DNA from 4 places in the Pseudarthrobacter sp. LT1 genome. Region 4 is predicted to be linked to each of the others. Evidence: riboswitches for the same ligand, from Rfam matches in the RefSeq annotation. Region 4 holds a riboswitch; each other region holds the start of a gene.

Region 1 (3,886 bases), 1.3 Mb from region 4:
ACGAAGAGCTCCGCGCCTGACACGAAGCCCACCGCCTCCTGGGTGAGCAGCTGGAACAGTGAGGCCATGCCCAGGTGATTGACCACCACAAAGACAATGGCCAGTCCGCGCAGCAGGTCCACCCGCGAATCCCTGGTGGAAGGGTCCTGGTAGCTCCAGGACGTGGCGGTGTTGATCCGGCGGGGAACCTGCCACAGGGCCACCAGGAGGATGATCATGGCGGCACCAACGGTCCAGGGGGCGGCGCCGGAAAGCGTGTTGGCCCGCACGAAGGTGCCTGTGGACGCCACATCCGTGACAGGTCCGGTGACCATCGGCGATGCCTTCAGCCTGTCCAGGGCGGCCTTGGCAATATCCGGGCTTCCCGTGAGCAGCCAGCTGATGCTTGCCACGCCGGTATCCCGCGTGCTGGTCCGTTCGTCCCACACCACGGCGGCCGTCCCGGCGAAAGCGGGTGACGTGGCAGTGGCCACCACCTGGTCCCACCAGCCCGTCTTGATGTCCGCCTCGGGTGCCCCACCGGACGCAGGGCTGTAGAAGGCCGAGGTCTGGAGGAGGAATGGCTTTTTGCGTCCCTCGGCGTAGGTGCCGTAGAAGTTTTCGCTGCCGGATGCCGTCAGCATCTCCTGGAGTTCACCGGGACGCGGCGTGGTGTTGACGGCGGCCCCGCCGGAAGTGTCGTCGTGATAGGCGGTCAGGCCCACCCAGTCCACGGCGTCATCGCCGGGGTAATAGGGAGCATAGGCGCTGTCGCTTCCGTTCCAGGCCCCGTCCCCATTCGTATCCAGGAGGGAGAACCCCTCGCTTCCCGGCTCCGGGGCATTCCGGTTCCGTTCAAAGGGGTAGTCCTTGCCCAGGTAGGGCGCCCACACCATGGCGGCCCGGCCGCCGTCGTACTTCTTGAAGGCTGCCGCCACGGCCTGGAAGGCCTGCCGGTACGTGGCCGGCTGCTGGCCCCATGCCACCCAGCCGGTATTCATATCGGGGGCGAACCGGACCAGCAGTTGGCCTTTGAACCCCGACGCCAGGTCGCGCACTTGTGCTGCGAACGCTTCCGCCTCGGCCGTGCCGAGCTGGTCCAGGGGCACCGACGGCTTCACCGTGAGCAGGGCGTGGGCGCCTTTGGCAGCAGTCTGCTGCAGGAAGCCGTCCATGTCGTTCCGCTCCGATTCGCGGTAGGGAATGGTGATGTCATGGCCGAAGACGGCAGGGCTGGCGCCCAGCCGGTCACTGAAGCCCGCAGCCGTATCCTCACCCCACTCGAGGACCGCCCCCAGCCAGGGCTTGCCCTTGTCCGGTGCAGCAGGCGCGGCGTGCGCCGGTCCGGCCGGGACCACCAGGGCCAGGAGGGCGATGATGGCCGCGGCGAAAAAGGCTGCGATGGAACGCGGACGGTTCCGCCGGATGGCGGCGTGGTGGTGCGATACGTGTGCCCGCATGCTGACAAGGACCCCCCGGTACTCATTGCTCTGGATACGGGGCGGCGCCCCCCGGTAAGAACTTTATCGGCCCGCGGGCATTACCCGTGCCGTGTCGCGGACGGCTCAATTACGGAACATGACGACGGCGGCGATGCGGCGGGGCGCGGCAGGTGTTACGTTTTTGGGGAGTAATGAGTACCGGTGCAAAGCCCTGACTTGCCGGTCGGCAACCCTCCCTTTCGCGGCGGGGTGCCTCAGGTGAATACTCGGCATATCGACCGATTCGAGCTGCAAGCGTGAAAGAAGGAGATCCGTCGTGTCCGACGCACCCGCCCCTGACGAAAAACTGTCCTACCGCCTGATTACCGGCGCGGACAACCGTGAATTCTGTGAGCGGATCTCCGCTGCACTCGCCGACGGCTATGTCCTGCACGGCAGCCCGGCGGCAACCTTCAACGGCACCACCGTCATCGTTGCGCAGGCAATCGTCCTTCCGGCCGCCATCGCCTCAGCTGATGCCGCCGTGGCGACCGCCGTGGACCAGCATGATGCCGAATTTGAGGGCGAGTTCGACGGCGAGGGTCACGCATGAGCTACGCCGGAGACCTGACGCCGCAGGAAGCCTGGGCCAAGCTGGAGCAGGGCGCCATCCTGGTGGACGTCCGCACCGAGGGCGAATGGGCCCACATCGGCATCCCGGACACCAAAGCCACGGACAACGATCCCCTGTTCATCCAGTGGACCTTTCCCGGCGGTATCCCCAACCCCGACTTCGTCAAGGACCTGCAGGAGCAGGCGCCGGAGGATCCCCACGCGGAACTGCTGTTCCTGTGCCGTTCCGGCCAGCGGTCCATCGCGGCCGCAACTGCCGCCACCCAGGCCGGCTTCACCGCGTACAGCGTGCTGGAGGGCTTCGAAGGCGAGCCCGACCGCTACGGCGAGCGGACCGTCAATGGCTGGAAGAACCGCGGCCTCCCCACCAACCTCGGAAAGAACTAAGTGGCCTTCAACCCAGACGCCCCCGGCTGGAACCCCGACACCCAGGCAGTCCGCGGAGGCCTGGACCGCTCCAACTTCCAGGAAACATCCGAGGCCATCTTCCTGAACTCCGGGTTCGTCTACGAATCAGCCGCGGCAGCTGAACGCGCCTTCACCGGCGAGGACGAGCGCTTTGTCTACTCCCGCTACGGCAACCCGTCCGTGGCCACCTTCCAGGAACGGCTCAGGCTGCTGGAAGGCGCCGAAGCATGCTTCGCGACGGCGTCGGGCATGTCCGCCGTGTTCACCGCGCTGGGTGCCCTGCTGGCTGCCGGTGACCGGGTGGTGGCCGCCCGGTCACTGTTCGGTTCGTGCTTTGTGATCCTGAATGAGATCCTGCCCCGTTGGGGCGTGGAAACGGTCTTCGTGGACGGGCCGGACCTGGACCAGTGGCGCGAAGCCCTGTCCAAGCCCACCACCGCCGTCTTCTTCGAGTCCCCGTCGAACCCCATGCAGGAGATCGTGGACATCGCAGCCGTCAGTGAACTGGCGCATGCGGCCGGGGCCACCGTGGTGGCGGACAACGTCTTTGCCACTCCCCTGCTGCAGCGCTGCGGGGACCTCGGCGCCGACGTGATCGTCTACTCCGGCACCAAGCACATCGACGGGCAGGGCAGGGTGATGGGTGGTGCCATCCTGGGCACCAAGGAATTCATCGACGGACCGGTGAAGCAGCTGATGCGGCACACCGGCCCCGCGCTTTCCGCTTTCAACGCCTGGGTTCTGACCAAGGGCCTGGAGACCATGGGCCTGCGCGTCAACCACTCCTCGGCGACCGCCCTTCGGCTGGCAGAATGGCTGGAGGAACAGCCGGCGGTGGGCTGGGTGAAGTACCCGCTCCTGAAGTCGCACCCGCAGTACGGGCTGGCGGCAAAGCAGATGAGTGCCGGTGGCACGGTCCTTACCTTCGAGCTCGCTCCTTCCGGCGGACGCACGGGCAAGGAAGCGGCGTTTGCGCTGCTGGACGGGCTGCGGATCATCGATATCTCCAACAACCTCGGTGATGCAAAGTCCCTGATCACGCACCCCGCCACCACTACCCACCGGGCGATGGGCCCGGAGGGGCGGGCCGCCATCGGCCTGAGTGACGGCGTGGTCCGGCTCTCGGTGGGGCTCGAGGACCCGGAGGACCTCCTCCGCGACCTGGAGCAGGCGCTGAAGCAGATCTAGCGGCGGCTGGTCCTGCCTGAGTTTCCAGCAGTATGTGGACCCTCTGGCCGGGGGAAATGCGGTATCAAAGTTCAGCTTCGAAGGCGTACGACGGCGTCACGCGCCGGAGTGTGTCACGGTCGCCCCACAGTTGCATGGGTTCCTTGCACCTGAAGTTCCCGAGCCGGCCGCAGGAGGCTCATGCCACCCAAAAAGTAATCCGTGGCGGCCAAATACGATGTCAGTGCCTCGTTGGATGATGTCGGTATGGGAATCAG
Region 2 (3,886 bases), 2.3 Mb from region 4:
GTTACCTTTCCTGGAAAGGTGACCACCCGCCGTCGGTCGTTTAAGGCTTGGCGATTCCGGTGCGTGCCATGGCGTCGGCGTAGGCCGCGCGCATGTCCTCGAGGTACTCCTCCTGGCGCGCCGGGGAACCGGCGAAGGCGCGGCCGCTCAGTGACCGGACCTTGTAGGTCTTCAGGCCGCGGCGCCACAGCAGGGGCACTTCGGTCTTCAGCAGCAGGTTGGCCAGGCGGTTGGCCTCGGTGCCGTGCGCCACGATGACCGAGGCGCGGGGCACCAGTGCCAGGAACTTCAGCAGCGGCTTCAGGCCTGCCTGGATCTGGTCGGGAGTGAACTTGCCGTTGGCCTCACCGGGGACGTGCCACGGGTGGACGTTCCACGGCATCACGAACTCGGGGCGCAGGCCCAGCTTCCACTGCAGGCCAAGCATGCGGGTCGCGGCATCCTGGTCCCCGGCCGTGATGAACCCGGACGGGTCCGCCTCGCCAATGTTGGAGAACAGGCTGATGATGCGGCATTCCTCCACGTCGTGCATGGGATCCACGTAGGGGACCACGGTTCCGGGCTTGGTCTCCCGAAGGGAATCACACAGCTCGTTAACGGCAGCAACGCTGGGGTCGTAGCGGCGGCTCATGAGCTGTTCGTGGAATGTTTCGGGTGCCAGGGCTGTCATGAAGTGCTGGTTCTCCTGCGGGGATTGGCGTTGCTGCCGCCACGGAAATGGGCACGCGGGGGCGCGACACATCAGCGGCGGTTGATTGGGGTGGGCCGATTCCTGGTCGGCCTTACCCAGTTTAGCAAGCCCCGGGAAACGAAACGCCGGTCCCGTGCACCTGATTCAGCCAGGGCACGGAACCGGCGGGTTTTTGCTTCGCCTCCCGCAGCTACCAGAGGCGGCTGGTGGCCCGGCGGGCGCCCTCGCCGAGGGCCTCCAGCTTGGCGAAGGCGATCTGCGGGTGGACCCGGCCGCCCAGGCCGCAGTCGGTGGAGGCGATGACATTCTCGCGGCCCACGACGTCGGCAAAGCGGACAATGCGGTCTGCCACCAGGTCCGGGTGTTCCACCACGTTGGTGGCGTGCGAGACGACGCCCGGGATGATCACCTTGCCCTCGGGGAGCTTGGTGTCCTCCCATACCCGCCATTCGTGTTCGTGCCGGACGTTGGCCGCTTCGAAGGAGTATGCGCCGGCGTTGACCTGCAGCACCGAGCCGACGATGTCGGCGAACGGGATGTCCGTGGTGTGCGGGCCGTGCCAGGAACCCCAGCAGACGTGCAGCCGGATCTGTTCCTGGGGCAGGTCGCGGAGGGCCCAGTTGGTGGCCTCGACGCGCAGCTGGATGAACTTCAGGTAGTCCTCCAGGGATGGCTCGGGATTGATCTGGTCCCAGCTCTCGGCCAGGGACGGATCATCGAGCTGCACGGTGAGGCCGGCATCGATGATCGCCTTGTATTCCTCCCGCATGGCATCCGCGCACGCGTAGACGAGTTCCTCATCCGACGTGTAGTACTCGTTGGCCACGCGGGCGCAGGAGCCGGGGGAGAGGGACGCTACGAAGCCGTCCGACAACCCGGCGGCGGCGAGGCCGGTCTTCAGGTTCCTGATGTCCGACGCCACCAGGTCCTGGCCCGTGTAGGTCAGGGGTCCGGCGATCTTGGGCTGCGTGACGCTCTTGCGGTGGGACAGGATGCCCGAAGAGGGATCGTTGTAGGCCTCGTTGAACGCCTGCCGGTCCCGCCGGTCCGGGAAGGAAGTCAGGACGATGTTGCCGGGGGAAGAGCGGTGCACCTGCGCATCGGCCCAGCGGTCCACATTCGTCGGCTCCAGGCCGCCCAGCCGTGCGAAGGAGTAGTTCCACCAGGCACCGTAGTCCACGGAACTGGACATCGTGTGCCCGTATTCGCCGTCGTTGGGGATGTCGATGCCGAGGTCCTTCTGGCGCTGGACCACCTCCACCACGGAGGCCTCCAGGAGTTCCAGGAACTCAGGGGTGACGCCGTCGGTTTCCTTGGCGGCATTGGCCGCGATGAGTTCCGGGGTGCGGGGCAAGGATCCTGCGTGGGTGACGCGGATGTGGTCGGTGTTCAGGGACATGCTGGAATCTTCCTTTCCATCGGTCCTGGCAGTAGCACCTTCGGCCGGCAGGAAGCCTGCGGGGCCGTGGTTGCTGCGGCGTCATCGAGCCAGGTCTCTCGGCCGCTCCGGATGGTTCACTCTCACATAAATCCAGATGCCTGCCCCGGGGCAAGTCTGCTCCGCTTTATGTCGCGGCGGTCGCGTCTGAGGCTTCCCTGCCGAAAACAGCATGCTTACAGCTTTTGTTCAGGTTATTGACAGGTTTCGTTAAGCTTGGTTGGCTGAGGTCACATACCGCCGCCCGCGATGGAGCTGGCCGGCGCACCCCGATGCACTCGAAAGAGGTAACGCACTGTGAAGAAATCCCTGGCAAATTTCGGGACCCTTGCCGTCTCCGGCGCCCTGGCGCTGGCCGTCGTCGCAGGACCCGCCCCGCTGGCGCACGCGGTAGGCGAAGGCCCCAACTACGACGGCAACGGCCAGATCACCACGTCCAAGCTCGCCACGTACGAACAGATGGTTTCGTTCCTGAAGGACCAGGACGCCCGCCAGCCGGCAATGGAGCTGGAGGTCATCGGGCAGACGGTCAAGGGGCGCGACATCCACCTGGTCAAGTACATTTCGGACCCGGCCAAGCCCACCATCCTGTACCTGACCCAGCAGCATGGCAACGAGCAGCTCACCACCGAGGGCGCCATGGAGTTCATCAAGCACCTGGGGACCGGCAAATCCGCGGACATCCTCAAAGGTGTGAACATCCTGGTGGTGCCTATGCTCAATGCGGACGGCGCCATGGGCGACGTGAACTTCTCCCTGGACAATTACCTTGCCAAGGGGGACCGCCACCTCACCCGCTACAACGCCGAGGGCGTGGACCTGAACCGCGACCATGTGGCCAAGATCCAGCCGGAGACCCAGGCGCTGCACAACAACGTCATGCGCAAATACCGGATCGACTACATGATCGACCTGCACCACCAGGGCACCCGGGCGGAGCGTGACGGCAAGCTGGTATCCGGCTCCATCCTGTACCCCACCACCCCCAACGCCGACCCCGCCGTCGTCGAAAAATCCAAGCAGCTCGGCGCGGTGGTCTTCAACAACGTCGACTCCACCGGCTGGGGACACCTGGGCAAGTACCAGGGCGGCAGTGCCGAAACCATCAGCCGCAACGGCATCTCCGTGGAGTACGGCATCGCCACCCTGCTCTTCGAGATGCGCGGCATGTCGGACCACTACCTGGACGGCTATGCACTTGGGCAGCGCAGCAACGGCTACCTGATCAAGCAGACCGTCACCACGCTGACCTCCACGGCCGCGGCCATCGCGGACGGGTCCATTGCCGACGCCGACACCTCCTTCTGGAACACGCTCGCCGAACAGACGTCCCGGCCCGCCGGGGAGGCTGAGGACGAATAGACGGCACCGCCCGCCGCGGCCTTTTGGCAGAAAGGGCCGCGGCGGGCCACAAACAGTGGACAAAGTGCCCTATCGGCTAAACTTGGGTGGTAAGAGCCCCGGAACTCTTGCTTCGCTGCGCCGTGCTGCGGCTGTGCGAAGGCCGGTATGTTCGGGGCATTCTCATGAACGGCGCTGCATGGGCCCGCCACCTGGTGGCCGGCCCGGGCAGTCCGAACGAATGGGGGAGGATCCCATGCCAGCAATTGTGATCGTAGGAGCCCAGTGGGGCGACGAAGGAAAAGGCAAGGCTACCGACCTGCTGGGCGGCCGTGTTGACTACGTCGTCAAGCCCAACGGCGGCAACAACGCCGGGCACACCGTCGTCGTAGGCGGTGAAAAGTACGAACTCAAGC
Region 3 (3,886 bases), 1.4 Mb from region 4:
GCTCCAGGCCGACGGAAAGCCGGACCAGGCCCGGGTGAACGCCGGCTACAACCTGCTGCTCCGGCGAAAGCTGGCTGTGCGTGGTCGACGCCGGGTGGATGACCAGGGAGCGGACGTCGCCGATGTTGGCCACGTGGGAATGCAGCTCCAGGGCGTCGACGAAGCGCTTGCCCGCCTCTGCCCCGCCGGCCAGGTTGAAGGCCACGACGGCGCCCGTCCCCTTGGGTCCGTACTTGCGGCCACGCTCGTACCAGGGGCTGGAGGGAAGCCCCGCGTAGGCGACGGATTCGACGTCGTCCCTTGCCTCCAGCCAGCGCGCCACTTCCGTGGCGTTCGCAACGTGGCGCTCCACCCGCAGGCTCAACGTCTCCAGGCCCTGGGAAATCAGGAACGCGTTGAAGGGCGAGACGGCCGAGCCCAGGTCGCGCAGCAACTGCACCCGGGCTTTGAGGATGTAGGAGAGGTTGGCGCCGAGCGCGCCGCCTTCACCGAGGTCGCGTGCGTAGACCAGGCCGTTGTACGTCGGGTCCGGGGTGTTGAAGCCGGGGAACCGTTCCGGATCCTTGCCGAAATCGAACTTGCCGGAATCGACGATGACACCGGCGATGGCGGAGCCGTGGCCGCCAAGGTATTTGGTGGCCGAGTGGATCACAATGTCTGCTCCCCACTCCAGCGGGCGGATCAGGTAGGGGGTTGAAAGGGTGTTGTCCACGATCAGGGGCACGCCCGCCTGGTGGGCCACCTGGGAGATGCCCTCGATGTCCAGGACGTCCTGGCGCGGGTTGGAGACCACTTCACCGAAGAAGAGCTTGGTGTTGGGCTGGACGGCATCGCGCCACTGGTCCAGGTTGTCCGGATCGGCTACGAAGGTCACCGAGATGCCGAACTTCTTCAGCGTGTGGGCGAACAGGTTGTAGGTTCCGCCGTAAAGGCTGGGGCTGGCCACGATGTGGTCGCCTGCCTCGGCGATGTTCAGGACAGCGAAGGTTTCCGCGGCCTGCCCGGAGCTCAGCAGCAGCGCGGCCAGGCCTCCTTCGAGGCTGGCAATCCGTTGCTCGACGGCGTCCTGGGTTGGGTTGCCAATGCGGGTGTAGATGGGCGCAAGTTCAGCCAGGGCAAAACGGTTGGCAGCGCTTTCAGCGCTGGGGAACACGAATGACGTGGTCTGGTAGATGGGCAGGGCGCGGGCACCCGTGGCGCTGTCCGCCGTTTGGCCTGCATGGATCTGGCGGGTTTCGAAGGACCATCCGTTGGACATCCAAATCTCCTTTGACATGGGCCCGGCATGCTCACCGGCAGTACGGGCCGCGCTTGCTCCCGGCTGTTGCCGGAGAGCCAGGTCCTCACCCGGGGCACCCCACCGCGGATGGAGGGTTGCCGGCCAGCGAGCCGGGGCTTGTCGCTGGCACTCATGACCTGGGCCCAGTCTAGGAACCGGACAGCCGCTGTGGACAGCATTGTGACGAACATGGTCTTCCGGCGCCCCTGTTGGCTCCGGTACCCGGGGCGCCAGGCACGACAAATGCTAGTAAGGGCACCCTTAGCTGAGAGCCGGATCACAAAGTGCCAAGATGTTCGCATGCGCATGGATCACGTCTCTTACGCCTGTGAACACGATGGCCTCGCGGCCACTACCGAACGTATTGCAACTGCCCTCGGCGTTGAGGCAGTGAAGGGTGGCGTACACCCCCGCTTCGGAACCCGAAATATGATCATTCCGCTCGCCGGGCACAAGTACCTCGAAGTTGTCGAGGTACTGGACCACCCGGCATCGGACAAGGCACCCTTCGGGCAGGCAGTGCGTGCCCGTTCCGCTGCCGGTGGCGGGTGGATGGGCTGGTGCGTCGAAGTGGACGACCTCGCCCCCTTCGAGGAACGCCTGGGCCGCGCCGCCGTGAACGGCAACCGCAAATTCCCGGACGGCCGCGAGCTGGTCTGGAAGCAGATTGGCATCCTGGGCCTCATCGCCGATCCCCAGGTCCCGTACATGCTCAAGTGGGAGGGCGATCCATCGCTCCACCCGTCCAATGCGTACGAGAGCAACCTCAAGATGAGCTGCCTGACCATCGCCGGTTCCGCCTCGCGCGTCACCGAGTGGCTGGGTGAGCCGGTGGAGAAGCCGCTCGAGGACGTTGCGGTCGAATGGGTCGCCCCGCACGGGACGCCGGGCATCCTCTCGGTCACCTTTGAGACCGCCAACGGGGCCGTCACTATCTGACGCTCCTCCCTCCCTCCTTTCCGGCCCTGTCCGGGAGGTTCCTGGGTTGCGCCCAGGCAAGCTTCGGCCGCCATTGGGTGGTGACAACGGCGTCACCACCCAATGGCGGCCGAATTCGTTCTAAGTGGCTGCCGGGTCGGGAGTCCCGGGCGGCGTCAACTAAAACGGCCAACACTTCGAATGTCAGTGCCTGCTCGGATGATGTTGCTATGGGAATCAGCGGTGGTGTTGCGGTGGCGTTGGAGGGTATTCATGCCTCTGTTGCTGCCCTCGATGCGCTGGATTTCGAGGATACTTCCCTGGCTGCCGGCGCCGGCATTGGTTCCGGTGTTGACGTGCTGCAGCGGCGGTACGAGCTCCGGCTGGAACGCCTGGAGCTTACGGCGCGGCTGGAGGCGCAGCTCGCTGCGGTGAAGGCATGGGACGCCGCTGAGGCCGTTGAGTTCCAGCAGGCGATGACGCCGCCGGACGCCTCGATCCAGGACCGCATGTACGCTGACATGTCGGTGGTGGAGGAGATCGCGGGAGTCCTGACCATCAGTTCTGCGGCCGCGGGCGCGTTGGTGGAGCAGTCACGGCGGATCTGTTCCACGCCACTGGTGTTCCAAGCCCTGGCCGCGGGCGCGATGTCCTGGCAGCACGCCCGCATCATTGCCGACGAAAGCGAAGGCCTCACCTCCGAGGGCGTGGCGTCTCTGGTGGCGCACTTCTTCGACCCGGCTGCGCCGAACCCCGCCCGCGGCGCGGCCCCCGGAGACCTCGTACCCTCCCGGTTCCGGGCCAAGGTCCGTAGCTGGCGGGAACGCCACCACCCCGACTCCATCGAGAAGCGCCATGCAAAGGGCGTGGCTGACCGGCGGATGGAATACACCCCCGACCGGGATGGCATGGCCTGGATCTCCCTCTACCTCCCAGGGGACACCGCGTGCGCCATCTGGAACCGGACCACCGCCACCGCCCGCGGATTCCAAGGCCCGGACGAACCCCGCACCCTCACCCAACTCCGCCCCGACATCGCCGCCAGCCTCCTCCTCGGCGCCGGGCACACCACACAAACCGGGAAACCCACAGAGATCGGGAAGGTCCCTACCCCGCGGGCCGACGTCCTGGTCACCGTGCCCGTACTCTCCCTCCTCGGCCAGACCGATGAACCCGCAGTGTTGGATGGTTTCGGGCCGATCCCGGCGTCCATGGCCCGCAATCTCGTCGCGGACGGGGCGGACTCCGTCTACCGGGTCCTGGTCGACCCAAGGGACGGGGCAGCACTGGAAATCGGCCGCAAAAACTACCGGCTCACCGAGGCCATCAAACGCTGGATCAGGCTGCGCGACACCATATGCACCTTCCCCGGCTGCACCAACCGCACCCCCGACAACGACACCGACCACCTCACCGCCTGGGAACACGGCGGCACCACCAACGTCAGCAACCTGGCACAGCTCTGCCCCAAGCACCACCGGCTCAAACACAACAGCCAATGGACACCCGACCCCGCAACCGAAAACAATGCGCCCGGCTGGACCTCACCCACCGGACGCCACTACAACGCCGACCACCAGGATGCCGACCCAACGCACTGGCCACCAGGATTTCTGCCGGTGGATGCTGTCGTGGGACAAACTGAGGCGCCAACTCCGCGCGGATCCAGGGCTGGACTTGATGACGCTG
Region 4 (3,886 bases):
GCCCCATGGCCAGCAGCAACGCGGTGAACTTTCCCGTACCCGCGCCCACGTCCAGGGCGTCATGGGCTCCGGCCGGTACCAGCCACCGTGCAGATTCCGCAGGGTAGCCGGGCCGGACGCGCTGGTAGTGGCGGCCGCCGTCCTGGAAGCTCTGCCCGAGCTCCGTGCGCCGGCCGTGATCAAGCCTGGGGCCACCCCGAACCACGCGTGGCCTCCTTCTGGTGCTGCCTGCGGATGTCCTTCGAATTTACCGCATGCCCGGCATCAGCAGGCAGTCGCCGCCCCGCCGCTCAGTCGTCGAGGCAGGGGGCTGCGCCGGCCGTCCCGGGAGTGTTGGGCGCCCAGTGCGGGTAGGTGCGGAAATCGTTGGCGGGCACCCAGCGGCCCGCGTCCACCACGTAGTCCCATCCCAGTCCGTTGCTGCGCAGTGTCCGGATGCCGGTGAGGAGGCGTTCGGCGTCCTCCAGCCGCGAACCCACGCCGAAACTTGCCCGGAGGGAACCGGACGGCAGGCCCAGGCGCTTCAGCAGGGGGTGGGCGCAGAAGCGTCCGTCGCGCAGGCCCACCCCGTGCTCTGCGGAAAGGTAGGCGGCCACCAGCCCTGCGTCGTAGCCCTCGACCGAGAAGTTGACCACGCCGATGGTGTCCGTTTCCGGGTTGGTGTCCTTGAAGATCTGGTGGACGGTGACGCCGTCGATGTCCTGCAGGCCCTCCACCAGGAAAGACCTGATCGCTGACTCGTGGGCATGCCACCGGTCCTGGTCGAGTTCGGCGATGACCTGGGTGGCGCGGGCCAGGGTGGCGGCGCCGAGGACGTTCGGCGAGCCCCCCTCATGGCGGGCCGGCCCGGTGGCCCAGCTGACGCCGTCGAGCCGTGCTTCCTTGACCGCCCCGCCGCCGGCGAGGTGCGGGACGCCGGTGTCCAGCCAGTCGGGACGTCCCACCAGGACACCCGCGCCGAACGGCGCGTACAGCTTGTGGCCGGAAAAGGCGAGGTAGTCGACGCCGTCCGCGCTGATGTCCACCCGGCGGTGCGGAGCGAGCTGGGCCGCGTCCACCACGATCCGGGCACCGTGCTGGTGGGCCAGCGCGGCCAGGGCCCGGATGGGAAGAATCTCGCCGGTGACGTTGGAGGCGCCGGTGACCGCCAGCAGGCTGACTCCGCCCTGCTCCAGTTCGGTCCGGACGGCGTCCAGGGTGCCCGCCACCGTGTCGGCGGCAACGATGCTGCGGTGCGGAACCCCCTGCCACGGCAGGAGGTTGGCATGGTGTTCGATGTCCAGGTAGAGGACTTCGCCGTCATGCCGGCCGTTGGTGGCAGGCAGGCAGCCGGCCAGGAGGTTCAGCGAATCGGTGGTGTTGCGGGTGAAGATGACCGAATCGTCCGGCCGGCCGCCCACGAAGTCCCGGACAATGCTGCGTGCGTTCTCGTAAACGGACGTGCTGATCTGGGACGCGTAGCCGGCCCCCCGGTGGACGCTCGCGTAGTAGGGCAGGATCTCGTTCAGGTAGGCGGAGACCACGGAGAGCGCCGGAGCGGATGCGCCGTAGTCAAGGTTCGCGTACCGGATGTGGCCGCCGGAAATCAGCGGTGCCTGGATTTCGGCGCCCGTGACGGCAGCAAGGGGACGGCCGGCAACGGCGTGGCGATCGCCGGCAATGCGGCCTTCGGCAATGGCGGGTTGGGGGGAGACGGTGGCAGTTGTCACAGAGACCTCACTTGAATACAGGACTCCGGCATAGGGAATCCGCGCTTGCCGCATCCACTCCGGACCGGCCTGGTCGTCACCCGGGGCACCCCGCCGCGAATGGAGGGTTGCCGGCCAGCAAACCGGGGTTTTGCGCTGGCACTCGTGACCTGCATAAAAGCGTAGGACATGGGGCGGCCAGGATTGAAGCCGCGGCAATTGTTAAGGGCTTTATTACGCAATATCGAATAAACGACGCCGGACACCCCCGTCTGGAGGTGTCCTGCGTCGCAATGTTCGTTTAAGGGGGCAAATCGTGGCAGTTACAGCAGGTCGTCCAAATACGGGTTGAGGCGGTGCAGCACCTCTGAGTGCAGGATCGAGTTGGTGGCCAGCGCGTTCCCGCCGAACGGTCCGTCCTCGCCTTCGAGGGAGGTGAACCGGCCGCCCGCCTCAACGACGATCGGCACCAGCGCAGCCATGTCGTAGAGGTTGAGCTCCGGTTCGCAGGCGATGTCCACGGAGCCCTCTGCCACCATGCAGTACGACCAGAAATCACCGTAGGCCCGGGTCCGCCAGACGTCCTCGGTCAGCCCAAGGAATTCGTCGAGGTTTCCGCGTTCCTTCCAGCCGGTCAGGCTGGAGTAGGAGAGGGAGGCGTCGGAGAGGCTGGACACGTTCGAGACCCGCAGCCGGGTAGCAGCTGCCAGGGACCGGCCCATGTACGCGCCCATGCCCTTTGCCGCCCACCAGCGCTTGCCGAGGGCCGGGGCGCTGACCACGCCCACCACGGGCTCGCCTTCGTCCACCAGGGCGATCAGCGTGGCCCAGACCGGGACGCCCCGGACAAAGTTTTTCGTCCCGTCAATGGGATCGATGATCCAGCGCCGTGAACCGTGCCCGGTGCTGCCGAATTCCTCGCCCAGGACGGCATCGCGTGGCCGCGAGCGGGAGAGCTGGCCGCGGATGGCCTCCTCGGCTGCCTTGTCGGCGTCGGTGACGGGCGTCAGGTCCGGCTTGGTCTCAACGTGGAGGTCCAGGGCCTTGAAGCGGCCCATGGTCTGGTCATCCACGGAGTCGGCCAGGACATGGGCCAGGCGCAGGTCATCGTTGTAGCTCGAAGCGGGTTGGATCATGGTTACAAACTACCGTCTGCGGACGTTTCTGCCGGGAGAACGCGTCAGTTGACGCTGCCGAGCTCTTTGGTTTCCTGTGCTTCCATGCGGGGGTCAGCGCCGAGCAGCCGCCGGAGCGATGCCAGGCGTGCCGGGCCGGTGGGACCTGCGTGCCCGCCTGCCACCCAGTCGTCCAGGCCGCAGTTCACCGCGTTTACAGTGTGCTTGCAGCCGCGTTCACAGTTTTCGATGCCGGGGGAGAGGTCGGGAAAAGAGCGCAGGATCCGGTCCGGGTCCACGTGTGCCAGTCCGAAGGAACGGATGCCGGGGGTATCAATGATCCAGCTGCCGGCCGGCGCGTCTGCCAGGCGCAGGGCCAGGGCTGACGACGACGTGTGGCGGCCGCGCCCGGTGACCGCGTTTACTCCACCTGTGGCCCGCTCGGCACCGGTCAGCGCGTTCACCATGGTGGACTTGCCCACGCCGGAGTGCCCCAGCATTACGGTGACCTTGCCGTCGAGGTGGTCGCGCAGGGCGGCGACCGCAGCGCTGTCCAGCCTTGCCGAGAGGCCGTCGTCGGACCTTGCGTCGATCCCCGAGGCTCGAGCATCCGCAGTCCGGCTGATGATCACTGGGAAGTCCAGATGGGTGTAGTTGGACAGCAACTCCGCAGGATCCTTGACGTCGGCCTTGGTGACCAGCAGGATCGGCTCGATTCCGGCGTCGTAGGCAGCCACCAGGGCGCGATCGATGAACCCGGTTCGCGGCTCCGGGTTGGCGGCCGCCACCACAATCACCAGTTGGTCGGCGTTGGCCACGACGGCCCGCTCAACGGGGTCGGTGTCGTCGGCGCTGCGGCGCAGGAGGGTATGGCGGTCCTGGATCTTTACCAGTCGGGCAAGCGTGTCCGGGGCCCCGGACACGTCCCCCACGAGCGAGACGAAGTCGCCGGCCACCACGGGCGAGCGGCGCAGTTCGCGGGCGCGCGCTGCGATGACAACGCGCTCGTTGTCCGAGTCTTCGCCCACCACTGCCGTGTACCGTCCGCGGTCCACCGTGATGATCCGACCGGTCACGGCATCG

The links. A riboswitch is a leader RNA that binds a small molecule or an ion and turns the genes downstream of it on or off. The one in region 4 is predicted to bind S-adenosylmethionine.
Region 1: linked by a shared signal. The riboswitch ahead of VIK36_RS19975 (DUF1737 domain-containing protein) and the one ahead of VIK36_RS13825 (aminotransferase class V-fold PLP-dependent enzyme) in region 4 are both predicted to bind S-adenosylmethionine.
Region 2: linked by a shared signal. The riboswitch ahead of VIK36_RS02950 (cobalamin-independent methionine synthase II family protein) and the one ahead of VIK36_RS13825 (aminotransferase class V-fold PLP-dependent enzyme) in region 4 are both predicted to bind S-adenosylmethionine.
Region 3: linked by a shared signal. The riboswitch ahead of VIK36_RS07220 (bifunctional o-acetylhomoserine/o-acetylserine sulfhydrylase) and the one ahead of VIK36_RS13825 (aminotransferase class V-fold PLP-dependent enzyme) in region 4 are both predicted to bind S-adenosylmethionine.

What each region holds. Positions count from the first base shown of each region.
Region 1 covers NZ_CP141830.1:4,242,907-4,246,792, forward strand. The annotation lists gene opgC (OpgC domain-containing protein) at 1-1,439, opposite strand, end outside; SAM riboswitch class IV at 1,609-1,724, shown strand; gene VIK36_RS19975 (DUF1737 domain-containing protein) at 1,738-2,013, shown strand; gene VIK36_RS19980 (rhodanese-like domain-containing protein) at 2,010-2,420, shown strand; gene VIK36_RS19985 (O-succinylhomoserine sulfhydrylase) at 2,421-3,629, shown strand; partial or broken gene VIK36_RS19990 (DUF222 domain-containing protein) at 3,876-3,886, shown strand, end outside.
Region 2 covers NZ_CP141830.1:601,107-604,992, forward strand. The annotation lists gene VIK36_RS02945 (uracil-DNA glycosylase) at 41-670, opposite strand; gene VIK36_RS02950 (cobalamin-independent methionine synthase II family protein) at 882-2,090, opposite strand; SAM riboswitch class I at 2,104-2,208, opposite strand; gene VIK36_RS02955 (M14 family zinc carboxypeptidase) at 2,427-3,491, shown strand; gene VIK36_RS02960 (adenylosuccinate synthase) at 3,727-3,886, shown strand, end outside.
Region 3 covers NZ_CP141830.1:1,538,701-1,542,586, reverse strand. The annotation lists gene VIK36_RS07220 (bifunctional o-acetylhomoserine/o-acetylserine sulfhydrylase) at 1-1,258, opposite strand, end outside; SAM riboswitch class IV at 1,303-1,417, opposite strand; gene VIK36_RS07215 (VOC family protein) at 1,412-2,218, shown strand; gene VIK36_RS07210 (HNH endonuclease signature motif containing protein) at 2,428-3,886, shown strand, end outside.
Region 4 covers NZ_CP141830.1:2,940,430-2,944,315, reverse strand. The annotation lists gene VIK36_RS13830 (class I SAM-dependent methyltransferase) at 1-205, opposite strand, end outside; gene VIK36_RS13825 (aminotransferase class V-fold PLP-dependent enzyme) at 291-1,709, opposite strand; SAM riboswitch class IV at 1,746-1,859, opposite strand; gene hisN (histidinol-phosphatase) at 2,012-2,824, opposite strand; gene VIK36_RS13815 (ribosome small subunit-dependent GTPase A) at 2,869-3,886, opposite strand, start outside.